Niveibacterium microcysteis: one gene and its partner. The protein of the gene in region 2 interacts with the protein of the main gene of each other region in a pairwise test. Links are inferred from orthologs where the notes say so. Each region holds a gene or a part of one and is shown on either strand. Other genes may lie near its edges. The genes, in order: JY500_RS04570 and grxD.

The links.
Region 1: the proteins of grxD (region 2) and JY500_RS04570 interact in binary tests that used the Escherichia coli proteins (3 or more experiments, as listed by UniProt). The link is inferred for Niveibacterium microcysteis from one-to-one orthologs.

Annotation. Positions count from the first base shown.
Region 1 is NZ_CP071060.1:977,911-981,055, reverse strand. Bases 145-2,972 are described here. They hold JY500_RS04570 (BolA family protein), read right to left. Parts: upstream 1,774-2,972; coding sequence 1,516-1,773; downstream 145-1,515. Other genes in these bases: JY500_RS04560 (ABC transporter ATP-binding protein), read right to left, coding at 2,577-2,972; JY500_RS04565 (ABC transporter permease), read right to left, coding at 1,810-2,580; murA (UDP-N-acetylglucosamine 1-carboxyvinyltransferase), read right to left, coding at 264-1,514; hisG (ATP phosphoribosyltransferase), read right to left, coding at 145-262. Outside these bases: more of hisG, read right to left, coding at 1-144; more of JY500_RS04560, read right to left, coding at 2,973-3,145. UniProt on the Escherichia coli protein: Involved in cell resistance against acid stress.
Region 2 is NZ_CP071060.1:3,871,168-3,874,207, reverse strand. What follows is about bases 220-2,942. They hold grxD (Grx4 family monothiol glutaredoxin), read left to right. Parts: upstream 220-1,279; coding sequence 1,280-1,606; downstream 1,607-2,942. Other genes in these bases: JY500_RS17550 (HprK-related kinase A), read right to left, coding at 2,782-2,942; JY500_RS17555 (nucleotidyltransferase domain-containing protein), read right to left, coding at 1,661-2,785; prmC (peptide chain release factor N(5)-glutamine methyltransferase), read left to right, coding at 362-1,189; prfA (peptide chain release factor 1), read left to right, coding at 220-282. Also shown: more of prfA, read left to right, coding at 1-219; more of JY500_RS17550, read right to left, coding at 2,943-3,040. UniProt on the Escherichia coli protein: Monothiol glutaredoxin involved in the biogenesis of iron-sulfur clusters.

The DNA of each region.
Region 1 (3,145 bases), 2.9 Mb from region 2 along the record:
GGTAGAGCCCTGCGCCACCGTGTTCGATCAGCACGTCCTTGCCGGCAATGCCGAGATCGGCCGCGCCGTACTGCACATAGGTCGGCGTGTCGCTCGCACGAACGATGACCAAGCGGACGTCTGGCCGGTTGGTGTCGATGATCAGTTTGCGCGACTTCTCCGGGTCATCGATCGGCGTGATGCCGGCGGCAGCCAGGAGCGGCAGCGTGTCTTCAAAGATGCGCCCTTTCGAGAGCGCAAGCGTGATGCCATCAAAGGCCATATCAGCTCACCCGCTTGACCGTGGCGCCCAGCGCGCCGAGCTTCTCTTCCAGCCGCTCGTAACCGCGATCGAGGTGGTAGATGCGGTCGACCAGGGTTTCACCCTCGGCCACGAGGCCGGCGATGATCAGGCTGGCCGATGCACGCAAATCGGTCGCCATCACCGTGGCGCCCTGCAGTTTGTCGACGCCGGTCACGACCGCGGTATTGCCGTCGATACGGATGTTGGCGCCGAGGCGGATCAGCTCGACCGCGTGCATGAAGCGGTTCTCGAAGATCGTCTCGCGGATGATCGCGGTGCCGTCAGCCACCACGTTGAGCGCCATGAACTGCGCCTGCATATCGGTCGGGAAGGCCGGATACGGTGCCGTGCGCAAACTGACCGCCTTGAGCCGTGCGGGGGCCTTGAGCGTGATCGCGTCGCGCTCCGAACCGATTTCGCAGCCGGCGTCCATCAGCTTGTCGACGACCGAATCGATGTAGTTCGTGCTGGTGCCGGTGAGGCGTACCTGGCCGCCGGTGACCGCCGCGGCGCACAGGTAGGTGCCGGTCTCGATGCGGTCCGGCATGATGCGGTGCGTCGCGCCATGCAGCTTGGCGACGCCACGGATACGAATCACGTCGGTACCGGCGCCGGAAATCTGGGCGCCCATCGACACGAGGCAGTTGGCCAGATCCACCACTTCCGGCTCGCGTGCGGCGTTCTCGATCACCGTCTCGCCCTCGGCGAGACAGGCCGCCATCATCAGGTTCTCGGTGCCGGTCACGGTGACCATGTCGGTGAAGAGCCGCGCACCGCGCAGCTTGCCGACCTTGGCGTCGATGTAGCCGTGCTCGACTTGCACTTCGGCGCCCATCGCCTGCAAGCCCTTGATGTGCTGATCCACCGGCCGCGCACCGATTGCGCAGCCACCCGGCAGCGACACCTTGGCATGACCGACGCGCGCCATCAGCGGGCCGAGCACCAGCACCGCAGCACGCATGGTCTTCACCAGCTCATACGGCGCGAGCGGGTTGTCGAGGCCCTTGGCATCCAGCGTCACGGTGTCGCCATCGCGCTCGACCTTCACGCCCATCTGCGCGAGCAGCTTGAGCATGGTGCCGATGTCGTTGAGACGCGGCACATTGGTCAGCACTAGCGGTTCATCCGACAGCAGCGCGGCACACAGGATCGGCAGTGCGGCGTTCTTGGCGCCGGAGATGGCGACTTCGCCGGCGAGCGGGCGGCCGCCGGTAATCAGCAATTTGTCCATCTTATTCGCCGAGCTCCTTGCGGAACGCGGCCCATTGTTCGGGGGTGTAGGTAGTCAGCTGCAGCGCGTGAATCTCGTTGCCCATCAGCGGGCCCAGCGTGGCATAAACCGCCTGATGCTGGCGCACCCTCGGTTTGCCTGCGAACTCGGCGCTGACAACGATGCCGGTGAAATGCACACCGTCGTCGCCCTGGATCTGGATGAAATCGCAGGGCAAGCCTTGCGACACGAGACGTTCGATTTCTTCAGCCTGGAACATGATCTTCTTGGTTGGTGGCGACGCGAACGTTCGCCGTCAGCCGCGCAGCTTGTACCCGGACGCCAGCATGCGCAGCGTCAGGGCCGCAAGGACGGCCAGAAACACGGAAACGATCGAAAGACTCAGCCACGGCGAGACATCGGAAACACCGAAGAAGCCGTAGCGGAAACCATCGATCATGTAGAAAAACGGGTTGAAATGCGATACCCGGTGCCAGAAAACCGGCAACGAATGCACCGAGTAGAACACGCCGGCCAGCATCGTGAGCGGCATGATCAGGAAATTCTGGAAGCCGGCCAGCTGATCGAACTTCTCGGCCCAGATGCCCGCGATCATGCCGAGCGACCCCAGGATCGCGCCGCCGGCCAGCGTGAAGGTCAGCACCCACAGCGGCGCCTTCGGTGCGACGAACACAAAGATCAGCGACGCAAGCCACACGCCAAAACCGACCAGCACGCCACGCAGCACCGAAGCCAGCACATACGCGGCGTAGAACTCGCGATACGAAATCGGCGGCAGCAGCACGAATACGATGTTGCCGGTGATCTTGCTCTGGATCAGTGATGAGCTGCTGTTGGCGAAGGCGTTCTGCAGCACCGCCATCATCACCAGCCCGGGGACGAGAAAGGCGGTGTACTCGATGGCGCCATACACGGTGACATGCGGATCGAGCACATGCGAGAAGATCATCAGGTACAGCACGGTCGACAGGACCGGCGCACCGATGGTCTGGAAACTGACTTTCCAGAAGCGCAGCAACTCCTTGTAGAGCAGCGTTTTGAAGCCCGAGAGGTTGACGCCGCTCATCCGGCCCTCCGCATCACGTCGACAAAGACCTTTTCGAGGTCCGGCTGACCCACTTCAAATTCGGAAATCGCGGCGCCGGCGTCACGCAGCGCCACGAGGCGGTCGAGCAGGACCGTGTAATCGTCCGAGGCGAACACCCAGTGATCACCGTCGCGCTCGGGCGCCGCGCCGGTCAAACCGGCCGGCAAGTCGCCGGCGATTCTGACGCGCAGCGTGTGGCCATCGACCGCGCGCAGAAGATTCGCGGTGTTGTCGAGGGCAACGATACGACCTGCTTTCAACATCGCGATGCGGTTACAGAGCGTCTGCGCCTCTTCGAGGTAGTGCGTCGTCAGCACGATCGTGTGACCTTGCTCGTTGAGTTTGCGCACAAAGGCCCACAAGCCCTGCCGCAGCTCCACATCCACGCCGGCCGTCGGTTCATCCAGCACGATCACTGGCGGGCGATGCACCAGCGCCTGCGCGACCAGCACGCGGCGCTTCATGCCACCGGACAGTTGGCGCATGTTGGCGTCGGCCTTTTTCGTCAGATCGAGGCTCGCGAGCAGTTCATCGATCCAGTCGT
Region 2 (3,040 bases):
GCTCAGGCGATGTCGGTGCTGGCGGCGCGGATCAAGGACGCGCAAGTCCGCGAGCAGGCGAGCAAGCAGGCTGCGCATCGCAAGAGCCTGATCGGCAGCGGCGACCGCTCAGAACGCATCCGCACCTACAACTACCCGCAGGGCCGCGTGACCGACCACCGCATCAACCTCACGCTGCACAAGCTGGACATGGTGGTGGAAGGCGATCTGGACGAACTGATCGACGCCCTCACGCGCGAACACCAGGCCGAACAATTGGCCGCGCTGACCGAGGTTGTGTGAGCGCGCAGGGCTGGCCAGCGCGAGCGAGCGATAACCGTCCCGCGGTGCGCTGCGCATACGATTGGCGAGGCGCCCACCAATGAGCCTTCCCGTAACGCTGGGCGACGCGCTGGCCTTGGCGCACGGGCGAGTGCCGGCTTCCGAAGCGCGGTTGCTGTTGCGCGAAGCGAGCGGGGAGCGCGCAGCCACGATCGTCGGCTTTCCGGAGCGTCCGCTGAGCGACGTTGCGGCGCAGTGTTTTGTCGACTGGATTGCTCGGCGTGAAGCCGGGGAGCCGGTTGCCTATCTGCTGGGCGAACGCGAGTTCTATGGCCGCGTCTTTCGTGTGTCACCGGCGGTGCTGATCCCGCGCCCTGACACCGAGCTACTTGTCGAACAAGCGCTGCTACACCTGCCGGACGGTGCCCCCCGCGTGCTCGATCTCGGCACCGGCAGCGGCGCAATTGCGATCACGATTGCGCTGGAAGCGCCGCATGCCCAGGTGTCGGCAGTCGATGTCTCCGCTGCCGCGCTGTCGGTTGCGCGCGAGAACGCGGAACGGCTGGGCGCTCAGGTACGCTGGTTTGAAGGGCCCTGGTGCACGCCGGTGCAAGGCGAGGTTTTCGATCTGATCGCGTCCAACCCGCCTTACGTGGCCGCCGAAGACCCGCATCTCGCGCAGGGCGACGTGCGCTTCGAGCCGCCCGGCGCGCTGGCCTCGGGCCCGGACGGACTCAGCGATATCCGCATCATCACGACCGAAGCCTGGGCTTGCCTGAAGCCGGGCGCCTGGTTGCTGTTCGAGCATGGCTACGATCAAGGCGATGCCGTGCGCGCATTGATGCTGGCGGCGGGCTATACCGATTGCGTGACGCTGAAGGATCTGGGCGACAACGACCGCGTGACGCTGGGACGACGGCCGGTTTGAACGGCTTGATTTGACCCGGTGCGCGGTTTTTTCTAGACTACATACCTGATTGAATCAGTCAGGTATTCTGACTTAGCCGAAGGAATTTACATGAGCGTGCAAGACATCATCCACCAGACGGTCACCGAGAACCCGGTGGTGCTCTTCATGAAGGGCACGCCGCAGTTCCCGCAGTGTGGTTTCTCCGCGACCGCTGCGCAGATCCTCAAGCTGCTCGGCGTTACGCAGTATGCGTCGGTGAACGTCCTGACCGACGACGACATTCGCCAAGGCATCAAGGAATACGCAAACTGGCCGACGATTCCGCAGCTCTACATCAAGGGAGAATTCGTCGGTGGCTGCGACATCATGAAAGAGATGTATCAGTCCGGCGAGCTTCAGCAGATGCTGCAGGAAGCGGGAATCGTCAGCGCCTGATTGGCGCTGCTGAACGAAAACGGCGACCTTCGGGTCGCCGTTTTCGTTTGCGGCCTACAGTTGTCGATCGGGTTTGATGGCGTCGGGCGCTGGCGCCTCGTCATCGTCACTGTGGCCGCTCCAGTTGCGCCACGCCTTGCGCGCCAGATGCGCCGTCAGCAGATGCGGTGGCATCCGCAGCCAGTGCCCGCGCAGGTATAGAAGCTGACGTGCGAGTGGTGTCCATGCGTCGCCAGCGGTTGGGTCGTTTGGCCGCAGCCCCCGCAGGTAGAGCTGTTCGAGCAGGCGCTCGCGCGTATCGCTGGGCCAACGGCCACCGAAGGCGAGTGTCGTCGGCGGGATTGGCGTGGCAAGCATCACCGAGCACATGTGCAAGGCATAGCGCAGCGGGCGTTGCAGGTTCAGCGCGATAGCGCGCGTTTCCAGCGATTGCCAGAAAGCGCCCTGACTTGCGAAGTGTCGCAGCAGGCCGTCCAGATCCACGAGATCGCGCATGCCGTTGTCCAGTTCGCCTTCATGGAACAGGTGGCAGGCGCTGTGCAACACCATGTCGGCCGGTGCCAGCACCCAGACGCCTGGCGTGGCGGCGGCCGGCACGGCCTGATCCAGCAGCAGCGCGGGGTCAGGTGGATGGCGTGCGGTGAGCGGCAGGATGTTGTGATGCACATCCAGCGAACTGCCGCGGTTGACGTGGCGAAGCGGCGGCAGCTCGTGCATCCACTGGCGGTAGTAGCGCTGGTCATAGGCGTTCAGATGCGAACTGATCCAGCCGTGGCGCAGCAGCGTCGACTCGGTGTCCGGCAATGCAGCTTTAGGCACCAGCAGGTCGATGTCACCGAAAACCCGACCGCGTGACGCCGGCAGGTTGGCCGCGAGATAAGCCGCGCCCTTCAGCAAAACCAGGCGGATGCCGCATTCGTCCAACGCGCGGCGTACCCGATCTATCTCGGCCAAGGAAGCAATGCGTTGCCGAGCGCCGACCGCACGCGCGGCGATGAGGTGTTGGCGCGGGCCGGGCGGTACCGCGTCGAGCAACTCGTGGGCTTCGAGATCGGCGGCGATGCGAGCGCTCAGGTTCGCGTTGCGCGCCTGGCGGATCACGTCATCCCACTCGCGTAGCGAAAGTCGCGCGGCGCATTCGGGCGCCCGCAGCAGTGGCAGCAGGGCGTCGCGAATCATGGCCGGGCCTCGTCAGCGAGGCGGTCGAAGGCGGCAATTGCTTCGTCCAGCCGGCTGTAGCGCAGCGCGATGCAGTCGCTTCGATCCACCGTGTCGACCAAGGTGCGGAAGCCAGTCTCGCCGAGCATGCTGTAGTTGAAGGCGTTCTCCGCCAGCTGGATGAAGCCTTCCGCTCGCGGCAAGGGTTTCATCGTCAGCGCTGCACCCGCCTCCCACTGCGGGAAGATGATCCAGCGGGGTAGCGCACGTTCATGC